2 regions of the Paenibacillus sp. FSL R7-0652 genome follow, and region 2 is predicted to be linked to the other one. Evidence: riboswitches for the same ligand, from Rfam matches in the RefSeq annotation. Region 2 holds a riboswitch; the other holds the start of a gene.

Region 1 (7,752 bases), 2.7 Mb from region 2:
TTTATTTTACATCGGAGTTGTTTACGGATGTGAGTATACTGACATTGGTGTTTGATGGAGAAATGATTAGTGCGTTTACGGAAACGATTAAGGAATATTTCAGCGAGCCAACAGATTGGTTGTTCATCGCACTCGCGATTGTATCGGCTTGGCAAATTCCAGGCCGGATGGCGAAAACAAGCATGGCGTCAGAAGCTTCTGCCTCGGATCAAGCACCGAGAGCGTAAGGTTAGATAAAAGGTTGTAAGTTATGTGATTTCGTTATGGAGCAGGGCAGCGAAGCAGCGTACAGCCAGGATGAACAAAGTAAGAAAAGATCAAACTACGGAGTTCTCGGAGTGGACATCGGCACAAGGATAGTTCACATTGCGGCCGGGAGTGGGAATAGAGAAAGGACGTAATGCCCCTCAGGCGTTACGTCCTTTTTGTTACTGCTGCTTGTTTGAGTTGGCAAATACGGACATGGCACTGCACATGAATTGTGCTAGTCCTTCACCAAACTGATCCATATTTCGTGTAAAGCGTTCATCATCTACATACATCTGGCCAAGTACTTCGAAGGCTTCTGGAGAGTAGCTTCCGATTTGATTCAGAACCATGTACCATTGTTTAATCTCGGCCTGTGCTTCGGCTGATTCAGGTGCAGTATGGCGAATAGCTGCCAGCCGTCTGAAGATGTTATTCATCTGCTCAGCCAGTTCTTTTTGTTTATCTGCAGGCTGATGCTGCAAATGGTTGTTTGCTTCATTGACAGCTTGGTCGCCCCAGCGCTGACGAGCTTCCTGTTCATACGGATTTTGACTAAAATCAAAGCCCCGAAATTGTTCTTTGGCAGTCATTTTAATTTCTCCTCTCAGGTGTAATACGGTTTTATCGATGGTGGCTATCATTTGATCAAGACGCTGACGTTTTTCCAGCAAAATGAGCTTGTGCATCTGCAGTGCTTCCTCCGCATCAAAGGCGGGATCGTCTATAATGTTTTTGATTTCTTTTAGGGAGAAGCCGAGTTCTTTGAAAAATAAAATCTGCTGTAATCGTTCCAGGTTGGCATCGGAATACATTCGATATCCGGCAGCAGTGAACTCGTCCGGGACGAGCAGCCCAATCTCGTCATAGTGATGCAGTGTGCGCACACTGATCGAGGCAAGCTCGGAAACTTCTTTTACTTTCATGGCCATGAGTGAAACCTCCTTACAACATGAATTGTACATTGTCACGTTACGTGAGAGTCAACATGTTAATTATGTGAGGAAGGAGGAAGGCTGCCAAGTTGAATGACTATTTTTCGTTCATGGGACGGACACGCTGTCCATTCATGGGTGCAAAAAAGAGGGTCATAGGAATTCAAAGCAAAGCTTGCAAAAAATAAGGTTTTTCTTCGTTAACAAGCTCAAGTACCTTTAATACTGTATGCAAAATCCCTGCTCATTTCTGTAAGCTTATTAAAGATAGCAAGTGAACATTCGGGCTATCCAAAATACAGAATAAAGGGGCTTTCATTGTGATTTCAAACGAGATGTATTCCATTAAAGATGATACATATGCCCAAAAACAAAGCCTTCCATGGGCGGCTCTACTGGCGTTAGCTATGGCAGGATTTATCTGCATACTTACTGAAAGCCTGCCTGCTGGACTACTCCCTCAGATTGCCATTGGTCTTGGCATAACGCAGGCAAAAGCCGGACAACTTGTTACGTTGTATGCTGCGGGCTCTCTGGCAGCGGCAATTCCACTGACTGTGGCAACTCGCGGGTGGAGACGTAGACCTCTTTTGCTGTTATGTATTATAGGCTTTCTCCTGTTTAACACGGTGACTGCTGTATCTTCGGTATATGTTATAACGTTAATCGCGCGTTTTTGTGCAGGAATAGCAGCGGGTGTGCTGTGGGGAATGACCGCTGGATATGCACGTCGGATGGTGCCCGAGTCATTAAAAGGAAAAGCCATAGCCGTTGCTATGGCAGGTACACCTTTGGCATTAGCGCTTGGTGTTCCGATCGGCACTTTTTTTGGGACGTATGTAGGCTGGCGTTTAATCTTTGGAACAATATCTATATTGACGCTTGCGCTTATCTTATGGGTGTTCTGGAAAGTTCCAGATTATGAAGGCGAGGTCAAGCAGAATCAACTCTCACTGCATAAAATCCTGTTTCTTCCTGGAATCCGGCCTATTTTACTTGTGGTGCTGGCCTGGGTGCTGGCTCATAATATTTTGTATACTTATATTTCTCCTTTTCTGGCAAATACAGCACTGGCCCATAGAGTTGATCTGATTTTACTCCTATTTGGCGTAACTTCAGTGATGGGCATTTGGATTATTGGGCTGCTGATTGATCGTTACTTAAGGATACTGGTTCTATTAAGTATTGCAATATTTGCTTTTGCCTCAGCGGCGATAGGAATCTGGAGCAATCAGCCGGCTGTTATCATTATAGGAGTGACTGCATGGGGATTGACCTTTGGCGGAGCAGCAACGTTACTCCAAACAGCTATTGCACATGCAGGAGGTCGCAGTGCCGATATCGCCCAATCGATGTTGGTAACAGCATGGAATCTAGGGATCGGTGCGGGAGGTATGATTGGTGCTATCCTGCTTCATTGGATCGGAGCTAGATTCCTGCCAGGTTCATTGGTGCTATTGTTGTTTATTGCTCTTCTTATTACGTTGAGCTCTAAAAAACACGGATTTCCTAGTTCACCTTAAAAATGTAGATATCTAAATTAGAAAAGATGGACGGTTAGGAATCCTTTGAGATCAGGAACTGGGGTTCTTCCATTAGGTTTTTACATGCAATAGGCGAGGACATTGCGATAAGTGTAGTATAGGTTCCATATTTGTCACATTGGTTTCCAAATGCCTCTAAGTCTGCGATAGAATCTGTCATGATTTTCAATAAATAATTATGTTCTCCACTGACGCGATAACATTCTACAACTTCGGGCGAAACACGGCAGAAATCAAGGAAAGCAGTGCATTCTCTAGTTCGAAATAGTAGATAGGATGTACTTTGTTTTCCTAATTTTTGCGGATTAAGGACGGTGCGATACCCTTCAATAACACCGCTTTCCTCCAGTCGTTTTACACGTTCTGTGACGGCTGGCTGTGAAAGTCCCACCAATTTTCCTAATTCGGTCATGGACAATCTGGCTTGATTTTCCATATGGAACAGGATGTTTCTATCGATCTGATCCATAAACTCACTCCCTTTTATTATATAGGTTATTTCGTGAAGAGACTTTTATATTCATAGTAATTAAAAGATAATGTTTTGTAAATGTGAAGCTTTATAACAGAAATGATTTATATATTAAATATGCTTGGGATGGAGGGGAGGGGGATGAAATAGATATGTGCGTGATGCAAGGTGGGAAGAAGGTGAGAAAGGTGAAAGGATTTAAAGGATACAGAAGGAGATATGGTGCGCTGCAGGATGAACTGTTTGCGGAAGGATAAGGATGAAAAATGATGCAGGAGGATGTGTAGTTTGCAGAACAAGGCAAAGGAGGAGAAGAATAAAACAAGAATGCAAAGGCTGCAGACCGAGTGGCTGCAGCCTTTGCATTCTCGGGCAGGGAGCACGGCTATGCCTGCTCCCTGCGCAGGATCGCGGCGAGCTGTGCAGCCGCTGCGTGCACATCGGCCGCTCCCGCGATGGCGGAGATGACGGCGACGCCGTCGGCTCCAGCCGCCATCACGGCGGCCGCGGTATCGGGCGTAATGCCGCCGATACCAACCACCGGAACCGCGATGCCTGCGGCGCGCAGTTCCGCCATCCCGGCGGGGCCCAGCACAGCGTGGGCATCCGCTTTGGAGCGCGTCGGGTACATTGGCCCGACGCCAAGATAGTCTGCGCCCGCCTGCACGGCAAGGCGGGCTTCAAGGGCGGAGTGGGCGGATACGCCAAGCATCCGCCCTTCGCCAATGCGGGCGCGCACCAGCGCCGCGTCCGCATCGTCCTGACCGACGTGTACACCGTCGGCCTCTACAGCCACAGCCAGCTCCACATCATCGTTCACGATGAACGGTATCCCGTGCTGGCTGCACACCTCGCGAAGCCGCAGCGCAAGCGCTGTTCGGGCTTCGCCTGTCAGGGCGCCAGTTCCCTTCTCGCGGAACTGGAACAGCGTGATGCCGCCAGCGATCGCCTGGCGCAGCACCTCCACCGGGTCACGCGTCGTATTGACGCTGCCCATCACCAAATACAACTGCAGCGCACGGCGTACCGCTTCCGTATCCCATCTACGCATCAGCATGCACCTCGCTGTCTGCGCTGGTACGCGAAGTGATTCGTCGGTCCGTGCCCGGCCCCGAATCCCAGCTCATCTTCAATGGCTGCCTGAATGAAGGCTCGCGCGGTTGTAACGGCAGCCAGAACAGAAGAACCCTTGGCCAGTTCGGCCGTAATGGCAGCAGAGAAGGTGCAGCCGGTTCCGTGCGTATGACGTGTCATTACACGCAGGTTCTCCAGGTAATGAAAGGACTGCCCGTCGTACAGAACATCCACTACCGTTCCGCTACCAGTCTCATGTCCTCCTTTGATCAGGGCATACGTTGTGCCCATCTGTACCAATTGTTTTGCAGCTTCTTCGCGTTCGTTCAGATTGGTTATGTTCATACCCGTAAGCAGTTCAGCTTCCGGGATGTTAGGTGTTGTGAGCAGGGCATGGGGCATCAGCTCCTCAACAAGTGCCTGCACCGCCTCCTGCTGGAGGAGAGGTGCACCGCCTTTAGCTACCATCACCGGATCGATCACCAGATTGGTCCAGCCGAACTGCTGCCATTTTGCCGCGACAAGACGAATAATCTCGGCACTATACAGCATGCCTGTCTTGACCGCACGCGGCTGAAAGTCTTCTCCCGTTGAATCGAGCTGCTGGGCTATGCCTTCATAACTGATGGGAAATACGCCCTGCACACCCATAGTGTTCTGTGCAGCGATCGCAGTAATCACCGTCATTCCGTATACACCAAGCTCCTGGAAGGTTTTGAGATCAGCCTGAATTCCGGCACCGCCACCGTTATCAGAACCTGCAATCGTTAATGCCTGCGTAATGTTCATCGTACACCTCCCCGAATCTGGCGAATCTGCGCGTGCTCCGAGAGTAGTTCAGGTGTCACCTGTGCTAATTGATTTAGAAATTCCATCTGGAAGCTGCCAGGACCCTGATGAGCTGTTCGAGCTGCAGCCCGTTCAGCGGAAACACCATAAAAGGCAGCTGCCTCGGTCACACTGTGCAGTAAATCATCTCCTGGTGCGGCAGCGGCAGCGAAAGCACCAATCACCGAGCTTAGAAGGCAGCCTGCGCCTGTCACTTGGGTGAGTAAAGCATGTCCGTTGCTGGTCAGAAATGTTTGATACCCGTCCGTAATAACATCGTACTGACCTGTAATGACAACAATGCAGTCCAGACGCTGTGCAGCGCGCTCCGCAATGTCAATCCGGTCACCCTCGCCAGTTCCGGCATCCACACCTTTGATATTCCACGGCATCCCAATGACATGGGCCACCTCGGCAGCATTACCGCGCAGCACAGTGAGACGAAGCTCACGAACCAGCTTCTGCACCGTATCGGTGCGATAAGCGGTTGCTCCCGCACCAACCGGATCAAGTACAACAGGTACATGATGTGCATTGGCAGACTTCCCGGCCAGCAGGATCGACTGAACAACTCTATCATCCAATGTGCCAATGTTCAGAACGACTGCTCCAGCCATACGGGCAGCATCAGCGGCTTCTTCATGAGCATAAGCCATGAACGGAGAGGCACCAAGGGCAAGCAGACCATTTGCAGTAAAAGGAGCAACCACAAGGTTGGTAATGTTATGAATCAAAGGATTGAGTGTACGTACACGTTGAAGATATGACATCGCAATTTCCTCCTTGATCTAAAATGATCTGATGATGGTGAATCATGTGACATCCATTTGCACGTTGGGAATAGAGAAGATAATCGTCCGGTTCCTTTGCGATGGAATATAAAAAAAGCCCCACCCATTTCCGGAGAAATGAGCAGGGCTTCCAGTTGTAACTATGGTGATGGTTCCCCTTAACAACTAGGGAGAATCCACTATTCATAAAGGCTGCTCACTTCCCTCCGCTGGTATAATCCAGATCAGGTTCAAAGGGTCCGAATATAACGATTCGTCTCAGCCGTAAGACTCCCCTAGTGTATTGTGCAAAATATGGAGTTATGTCCCCAGTCTATATCACATCCTGCCATAATGTAAAGAGGGCTGGCTGACTGTGAATACGTTGAAAGCTGCGCAAAAAAAGAAGATGTTTCTGAATAATTTGGTTTATCTTGATTCGTTATTCGGATTTACCTTCGTTCATTAACCCGATATAATGGAGATTGGCCCATACGGCCGTATTACGAATGAGGGCAGGACATGTGTTCCTCCCGGCAGAATGGGGACCCTGAGTTGAAAACGTTCAAGAAAGTATACATTGAAATTACGAGCATCTGTAATCTGGCATGCAGCTTTTGTCCACAAACGAAGCGTGCCAAAGGATTTATCGACCCTGAAGTCTTTAATAATATATTGGATCAGATCAAACCGCACACCAAACACATCTACCTGCACGTCAAAGGGGAACCGCTACTGCATCCCAAAATTGACGTGCTGCTGGACTCCGCCCATGCCAAAGGATTCAAAGTAAACATTACAACGAACGGTACACTGCTGCCGAAAACACAGCATAAATTGATAGGTAAACCTGCACTGAGACAGATGAATTTCTCCCTGCACAGCTTCGACGGTCATGAAGGCTCTACCGACCGTGACGGATATCTGCGTAACATTTTGACTTTTGTACGTGAAGCCGTGAAACATAATGTCATTGTCTCGTTTCGATTATGGAATCTGACACAGGACAACTTTACGAATGCACAGAGGAATCGAAACCGAGAGACGCTGGAGGTGCTGGAGCGTGAATTCAATCTGGACTTCCGGATTGAGGAAAAAGTCGTTCCAGGCAGCGGCATAAAAATCGCGCCGAATGTGTACCTGAATCAGGATCATGAATTCCAGTGGCCAAGTCTGGATGCACCTGAAGATGATGGCAGGGGCTTCTGCCATGCACTGCGCAGTCAGGCCGCTGTGCTGGTGGACGGAACCGTCGTTCCCTGCTGTCTGGATGGAGAGGGTGTTATTAACCTGGGTAACATCCATGAGAAGTCTTTCTCGGAAATTGTGGATGGAGAGCGTGCGAACAATCTGGTGTACGGTTTCTCTAAACGTGAGGCTGTAGAGGAATTATGCCGCAAGTGTGGGTACCGTCAGCGGTTCGGAGCCGGAGCCTGAGACAAGGGTTAGAATAGCAGGATGGATTACACGAGATCAGGACTGATCTGCCGAAAAAGGAATAAGATACTCCAAGACTCTACTGTCTGCAAGCAGACGATAGAGTCTTTTTTGATGAACTTGATGGTAATTAGGACGGTAAAAAACAGCATATACCAAGTTAATATCGGTACATATCATCGGAATGGAATATGATGATAAATACAGTTCGATCCGTTTTTATGCCGGGGAATGTAAATGTGATCCAGGGATTATTCCTGTAATCTTCCTTTTTATGTAGGATTAAGACAGGTTCCGGGCAGTGCTTACTGCTGCGGTTCCGTGAGACAAGCCTGCGGCTTGCAGACAAATCCATTTAAATTATAGGGAGGATGTTGATGATGAAAAAGATGTTAACGCTGTTGTTGTCCGCTGGTCTGGTAGCTTCCATATTTGGTGTTATGCCT
Region 2 (7,752 bases):
AAAATATCCATTCGTGAAGCTTTTGACGATCTGGAAAGCATGATGTCCTTCTATTTTGAACAGCGCAAACAGGAATACAGCAAAATCATTGATATCAAGGCAGGTTGGGGCAGGACAATCGGTTTTACTCCTATGTATGCTCTAATCTTTCTCTACCTGGTCATTCCTCTCGTTGGCATGAGTTTTGTGCAGATGAACACGTACTATGAACAAATTCAAAGGCTGTAGGTCATATTACATTATCGTGTAAAGTCTCAATAATAATTGAGGATATAACTTTAGGAGGGTGTTTATTATGAATAATGCTTCAAGTGCTTTGAAGGTAGCTGCGGGAATTTTTCTGACCATTGCTTTGATCACGATCGTCGTCTTGCTGTTTATTTCCGCTCAGGAGGCTACCAAAACGGCACAAAATAACTTTGCAGATATTCAGACAGAGCTTTCACAGGCTGCATTTACAGTGTATGACGGAACAACAATTAGCGGATCACAGGTGACCAATGCTCTGCGTAAGTATGCGGACAAGGATCAGTTTGGCATTCAGGTTATTACAGGGAAAAACAAAGATGGTCAATGGTACGGCAATCAGCTCAACATTTCTCAAGATCTAAACAATGCGGACTATGGTTCTGTCATTGCACCTGATGACAAGGTAGGAAGTATTAATCAGACGATGAGTGAAAAGGACAATCAATATGTTAATCCTAGTGGTAAATTCAAAGCTGTCATCGTCAAAGACCGATCCAATGTGGTTAGAGGTCTGATCTTCCAGCAATCTTGACTGGAGATGGTCCAACATGACCCGAAACACGCAGCATCTGATGCTGCTCTGTACGGCGGTTGTCTTTTTGGTGACAGCCTGCTTGTACGGACAGCGCAATCTTCGTATTCTAACAGACGCTTTGAACGAGAGGATGAACGCAAATACAGCTATGGAGGGAAGAGTTCATACGACACTGCGTATGAGCAGACTGGACACATATACCGGAGCTGAAGTGCTTCATACTGTGCGGCAGATGACGGGAACAGAAGTTCAGGTTGAGATAAATGGTTATGTGTACGTGGTCGATCCGCTTGTAAATCCATCAGTCATGATTCCGGTTGAGCTGGATGCGTACTATAGAGCTGAATACAGCCGGAATGTATCAGGAGAATTATTAAAGCTTTCATTTTGGAAGGAGGGAGGTTGACCGTGATCAATGCGGCATCCAAATTGTTGGCGGTATTGCTTGCCGTTCTTCTGCTTTATGTATATCCTGCGGCCGAAACTGCAGAACGTCAGGATGATATTGCACGTATGACTGCAGCTCAGAATGTCACACGGTTGGTCGATGCTGTGCGAACTAAAGGTTATATCTCACCACGAATGCTGATGGAGTTTGAAGAGCGGTTAGCCCGAACGGGTAACAACTATGATCTCTCAATGGAACATTTGCATAAAAAATACGTACCTCAATATACGGACCCGATGAATCAAACCAGCTTTACGGGAACCTATGAGGTTGTTCATGATGGATATTACTTGTCTCAAATCAGGGATCGCCTCTTTCCGCCGTCTGGAACATTGTCCATAGAAGATCCGGAGCGCCGATATATGCTAAACGTGGGTGATTACTTCACTGTGAGTCTCAAAAGCACCAATCGCACACCAGCTATGCTTTTACGAGAGTGGTCATTAGGTACAGCGCAAGCTTCTGCGGTTTTTGCCACACATGGGGGCATGGTGCTGAATGAAGATTACTGAACTTTCCATCGTATTTGTATTGATTTTTTTTCCGCTCTTTTATATATTCACACTCCGTACCCATGATGTTCAGAAAGCGAGTGAGCTTGCTTATCGTTACCAAAAAGCACTTCAAACCGCAGTGATGGATGCAGGCGCAGTTATGCATCAGAACGAGAAACAACATGCCGAGGCAGGGTACGAATCCATCAAATTTGTTAGGGCGGATAAGGAACTGGCGCTGTCTGCATTTACCCAAACGATGGCTTTGAACATGGGCATACAGAATGATCCGCCTGCTGTTCAGCATATGTTTGACTACATTCCGGCAATCGTGATACTCGATTATGACGGTTATTATATGTATGCCAAAGAGACCGCAATGACCGGGGAGACAGAAAGGTCTTTCAGACATGTGTGGAGCGCTAAAAAACCTTATACATACTCAGATTCGGACGGAAACAGCATTAATTTTACACTGGACGGTTATATTTATGCTTATGATGCCGGTATGGGAAAATGGATCGAAGGATTTCAGCAGGAACTGGCTGCAGACTCAACAATTACAGTCCTTCAAGACGCAGCGGTCTTTGAACAGGTGCGGCGCAGCCGGATCGTGACTCGTGTTCAGGATGATCTGGCAGACGTCATCAATCGTCATAATGAATTCGCCAGGAAAAATGGGATATCTTATCTGTTCACGATGCCCTTGATCTCACAGGAAGATTGGTACAATTCGATCAATGATACTGGCTTGATGGCTTTTATCCAAGGTATTGCTGCTGGAGATCAAAAAATTAACAATTATGCAATTGGCGGAGGAAGACTGGTTAAAAGAACAGCAGTTGTTGGCGGAATGGATTCCGCAACAGGCATTAAATATCATTATCCTGCGACATGTAATCCCGGTTTTCGTGCGGAGGAGGTATTTACGACTGCAAAGCAGGCAGCAGCGAGAGGGTATTTTGAGTATAACTGCTCTGCCCATTTTTCATTACTTTCAGAAAACACAGAATCTGTGCTAGAATAGGGGTTTGAAACGTGAACTAAAGTAATGTAAATAGATAGGAGCAGCCTCATCTTATGAGTTTATTGTCAGTAGAGAACGTCAGTCACAACTTTGGAGACCGAACGTTATTTAAAAATGTTTCTTTTCGTCTGCTTGCCGGAGAGCGTGTAGGTCTAGTCGGAGCTAATGGCGCCGGGAAATCAACATTAATGAATATCCTTACAGGAAAACTTCTTAAAGACAGCGGTAAAGTAGAGTGGACGCCGAAAGTTCGTTATGGATATCTGGATCAACACACCAAGTTAACACCAGGTAGGACGATTCGAGATGTTCTTAAAGATGCATTTCTGCCGCTGCTGGAATTGGAAAAGGAAATGATGGCCATCACCGACCAGATGGCCGATGCAGACGCGGACAAGCTGGAGCAGCTGCTTGAAGAAATGGGCGAGATCCAGGAACAGCTGGAACAGGGCGATTTTTATTTGATTGATGTCAAAGTGGAAGAAATGGCTAATGGTCTGGGATTGAATGCCATTGGGCTGGATCGTGATGTTGCTGCACTTAGCGGCGGACAGCGTACGAAGGTACTTCTTGCCAAGCTATTACTGGAGAAGCCTACTGCGTTGTTGTTGGATGAGCCGACAAACTATCTGGATGTAGAGCATATTGAATGGCTGACACGATATTTGAGAGACTATCCGCATGCATTTTTGCTGATCTCCCATGATACGGAGTTTATGAATGAAGTTGTGAATGTCATCTACCATCTGGAGTTTGCCAAATTGACGCGTTACGCTGCCAATTATGAGAAGTTCCTGGAAATGGCGGATATGCAAAAAGCACAGCACATTGATGCTTATGAGAAGCAGCAGGAGTATATCAAAAAGCAGGAAGATTTCATTCAGCGGAACAAGGCCAGAGCTTCGACCTCAGGACGGGCGAAGAGCCGGGAGAAACAACTTGGTAAGATTGACCGGATTGATCGTCCGGATGAAGCGGCAAAACCAACATTCAAATTCAAGGATGCCCGGGCGAGCAGTAAAACCGTTTTTGAAGGTATTGATTTTGAAATTGGTTACACATACCCGCTGCTGCCGAAAATGACAATGACGATAGAACGTGGAGAAAAGATTGCTATCGTTGGTTGTAATGGCGTTGGTAAATCGACACTGCTCAAGACCATTCTGGGTAAGATTGCGCCAATCAGCGGCAAAACATTTCTGGGAGATTATCTGGAGACAGCCTATTTCGAACAGGAAGTGCGTGCCGAAAATATTACACCGATCGATCATGTTTGGAATGAATTTTCACATCTGACACAGAACGAAGTGCGAGGGCATCTTGCACGCTGTGGTCTCAAAAATGAGCACATCACTCGCCCTCTTAATATGCTGAGCGGAGGAGAGCAGGCTAAAGTCCGATTGTGTAAACTGCTGATGCGGGAAAGCAACTGGGTTTTGTTTGATGAGCCGACGAACCATCTGGATGTCACCGCAAAAGCTGAGCTGCAGCGTGCATTGAAAGAGTATAAAGGAACCGTTTTGCTTGTATCGCACGAACCGGATTTTTACGAAGACTGGGTTACCAAAACGTGGAATGTAGAAGAGTGGTCCGAAAATGCACGATGACAAAAAAATTCGACTGTGGTAATATAGGCTACAACTTCATATGAACACTAGGGGGGCCGCACGAGCGGCTGAGATGGAAGAATGCGATTCCGGACCCTTTGCACCTGATCTGGATCATACCAGCGTAGGGAAGTGGCGCGTTTCAGCAAAAACGACAGTAAGTGATCCTCCAAAATATGAACAGGATCTCTACACTGCAGGTGATGCAGGCTTTCGATACCGGGCTAATAGTTAATGGGTATTTTAACTGTTAACAGGTATAACTGCATTTTCGTTATTGAACTGAATCTTTGTTTATACGCAGCCGCTCCCCTACGGGAGCGGCTTTTTTGATTTTTTATTAATATTTTTGGTTTCCGTATAAGCGATGTGAGGAGGGAGAACAAAGCTGCGTACAGTAAAATGCGAGAATGAAGCAGGGAGATTACGTGAGCAGATGAAGGAATTAGCCGAGCAGAAGAAATACCAACCGCAGAAGTTGGAAGAGAGCTTTAGACAGAGGTGTGAACAAGATCACTGCTCTTTTGAGCTGCATGCTGTATCCACAAATAAAGGGGAACAAGCGGCCATGCTGCGGGCAGCCAAGGAAATATGGCCTTGGGTGGATTATATTCACATCCGGGAAAAGCATCTCACGCTGCAGCAGCGGTTCAACTGGGCCAAGCAGATGGCAGCGTCCGGTATTCCAGCATCTCACATTGTAATAAATGGTGCGAATCCGTCGGAGTCCAGCCCCTTTTATCAAGGTGTGCATTGGAGTCGGGAGATGCTGCATAAGGCAGGAGTGGAGATGGCAGCCTGGCATCAGCATGATGTCCGAATGAGATTAGGCATATCCGTGCATTCCGCCGAGGAGGCGAGAATCGCTGAAGAGTTTGGAGCAGATTACCTTTTTTTCGGCCATGTGTACGCGAGTCAGAGCAAACCGGATACAGCACCAAGGGGATTGGCCGTATTGGCAGAGGTATGTTCAAGTGTTCGCGTGCCTGTTATCGCGATCGGAGGTATACAGCCAAGCCATATTCAGGCTGTCCGGTCATCTGGAGCCAGGGGGGCCGCTGTAATTTCAAGTATTTTAAAACATGAAAGCCCAGCCTATGCTGCCGCTCTTTTCAAACAAGCTGTGGAAGCCGGAATGTGAATGGTCGACAGCCAAGGAGATGTACAGCTGCGAAGTTAAGGAGATGAGAACGTGGAACAGAAAAGTATGAATCAATCTGAGGAGGCTTTCCCCTCATCGAGTAAATACGATAACCCTGAGCTTGACTCCATATGTAAACCATCAACTGAACCGTCAGAAGCTTTCCAAGCAGAAACCATTATTATTGGCGGGGGAATTATCGGCTGTGCGATTGCTTTTGAACTGGCATCCAGAGGCAGGGAAGTACTGCTTCTCGAACAGTCCGAGATTGCGAGTGGGAGTTCAGGTGCAGCCGCTGGTATGCTTGCAGCAGATAGTGAGGATTTTGCCCATCCTCTTATTGCACGGGCGGCGCGCGACAGCAGAGAACTGCTGCATCACCAAAAAGAGCAGCTGTACGCTCTTACAGGAATGGAGATAGGTCTTAGGCACACCGGTTTTATCACACCTTTTCGTTCCTATAGTGAGCTGAGTCGCTGCAAAGATAAACAAAATAATTCATCAGTTAAGAATCAGCTTTGGTGGGACAGAAGCACTGTGCAGCGGGAAGCGGCATGGCTGAACCGGGATGTGTACGGAGCTTATTACAGACCTTTGGAGAGCGAAGTGCTGCCTGTGTCGCTGACCAGAGCTTATGCGAGGGCAGCTCACATGATGGGAGCGCGGATTTGGGAAGGTGTGCAGGACATTCGTCTCGTTGTAAATAACAATGGAGTGCAGGGCGTGGCAGCTGCCAAGCGAGAGATAACCTGCAAACATGTGATTGTGGCTGCTGGATTACATGGAGAGCAGCTGATGAGTCAGGTAGGGGTAGCTCTGCCATCGTGTCCGGTGAAAGGAGAAATAGCCGCAATCCGATTTTCGGCAGAACAAGCAGGATATAGACCTGATCGTACAATCTATGCAGAAGACGTTTACGTTGTTCCCAAAGCCAACGGAGAAGTATGGATCGGTGCAACCAGTCTGCCTGGCCGAACAGATCGCAGTGTGTCTGCACATAGCGTTCAACGGCTGCTCACTGCGGCAGGTTATTGGGTTCCGGGAGTCAAGGAAGCGGAATTTTTGCGTGCATGGGCAGGAGTGAGACCTTCTACACCTGATGGGCTGCCGTATATCGGTCAATGTGAACAAGTTCCCGGCTTGTACGCTGCATATGGACATTTTCGGAATGGGATTTTACTTAGTGCGATAACCGGTCGCTGGATCGCGGATATGCTGGAAGGCAAAAGTGCGGAAGAGATGGGAATTGAAGCATTATCGCCTGAGCGATTGAACAGAAAGGGTGTTGTGCTGTGAACATCATCGTGAACGGTCAGAAGATGGAGATTGACGATGAACTAAATCGAGTGGATAAATTACTGCAATCGTTCAACCTGCAGGTGAAAACGGTAGTTGTGGAGTTAAATCGCAGTATTTTGACCAAGGATCATCATGAGATAACAATGTTAAGAGAAGGCGATCGCATTGAGATTGTTCACTTTGTAGGTGGCGGTTAATCATTATAGACAGGGGATGCGTGGAACATGTTAACTATCGGAAAATATTCGTTTGAATCGAGACTGCTGCTCGGAACAGGGAAATTTTCAGACCTGGAGATTCAAGGCCAGGCTGTAGAAGCTTCGGGTACGGAGGTGCTTACCTTTGCCGTACGTCGTCTGAATTTGGAGGAAACGGAGAAAAAACACTTTCTGGATACGTTAGATTTGAGCAAATACACACTGCTGCCCAATACTGCGGGTGCATCAACGGCAGAAGAAGCTGTAAGAATTGCTGAGCTTGCGCGGGCTTCGGGACTTTGTGATATGATAAAAGTCGAAGTCATCGGTGACGGAATAACGTTACTTCCAGATCCGATCGAAACGTACAAGGCCTGCAGTATTTTGCTGGAAAAGGGATTCACCGTACTGCCTTATATTTCGGATGACGTTATCCTGGCTAAACGGCTGCAGCTGCTGGGCGTACATGCAGTCATGCCTGGGGCTTCTCCTATTGGTGCGGGTAGAGGCATTATTAACCCGTATAATCTGGAAATCATCATAGAGCAGGCGGTTGTGCCTGTTATCGTTGATGCAGGTCTGCGTTCACCTAAGGATGCTGCCTTTGCCATGGAGCTTGGGGCAGATGGTGTGCTGCTTAACACTGCGGTATCTGGATCAGATGATCCCGTCTTAATGGCAAAAGCGATGCGGCTGGGGGTTGAAGCAGGTAGACTGGCTTACGAAGCAGGCATGATTCCTATGAAGCGTTATGC

What was found. A riboswitch is a leader RNA that binds a small molecule or an ion and turns the genes downstream of it on or off. The one in region 2 is predicted to bind thiamine pyrophosphate.
Region 1: it holds a riboswitch for thiamine pyrophosphate, as region 2 does, so the genes downstream of both, thiM (hydroxyethylthiazole kinase) here and MKY97_RS16565 (thiamine phosphate synthase) in region 2, are expected to answer to the same signal.

The regions. Positions count from the first base shown of each region.
Region 1 covers NZ_CP152001.1:994,455-1,002,206, forward strand. Annotated here, with positions in the region: gene MKY97_RS04495 (hypothetical protein) at 1-227, shown strand, start outside; gene MKY97_RS04500 (MerR family transcriptional regulator) at 429-1,178, opposite strand; gene MKY97_RS04505 (MFS transporter) at 1,517-2,704, shown strand; gene MKY97_RS04510 (winged helix-turn-helix transcriptional regulator) at 2,739-3,194, opposite strand; gene thiE (thiamine phosphate synthase) at 3,583-4,248, opposite strand; gene thiD (bifunctional hydroxymethylpyrimidine kinase/phosphomethylpyrimidine kinase) at 4,248-5,060, opposite strand; gene thiM (hydroxyethylthiazole kinase) at 5,057-5,869, opposite strand; TPP riboswitch at 6,075-6,177, opposite strand; gene MKY97_RS04530 (radical SAM/SPASM domain-containing protein) at 6,425-7,306, shown strand; gene MKY97_RS04535 (pectate lyase) at 7,687-7,752, shown strand, end outside.
Region 2 covers NZ_CP152001.1:3,740,263-3,748,014, reverse strand. Annotated here, with positions in the region: gene MKY97_RS16595 (hypothetical protein) at 1-228, shown strand, start outside; gene MKY97_RS16590 (ABC transporter permease) at 296-781, shown strand; gene MKY97_RS16585 (hypothetical protein) at 798-1,190, shown strand; gene MKY97_RS16580 (hypothetical protein) at 1,193-1,744, shown strand; gene MKY97_RS16575 (hypothetical protein) at 1,731-2,753, shown strand; gene MKY97_RS16570 (ABC-F family ATP-binding cassette domain-containing protein) at 2,807-4,360, shown strand; TPP riboswitch at 4,400-4,508, shown strand; gene MKY97_RS16565 (thiamine phosphate synthase) at 4,797-5,501, shown strand; gene thiO (glycine oxidase ThiO) at 5,553-6,797, shown strand; gene thiS (sulfur carrier protein ThiS) at 6,794-6,997, shown strand; gene MKY97_RS16550 (thiazole synthase) at 7,025-7,752, shown strand, end outside.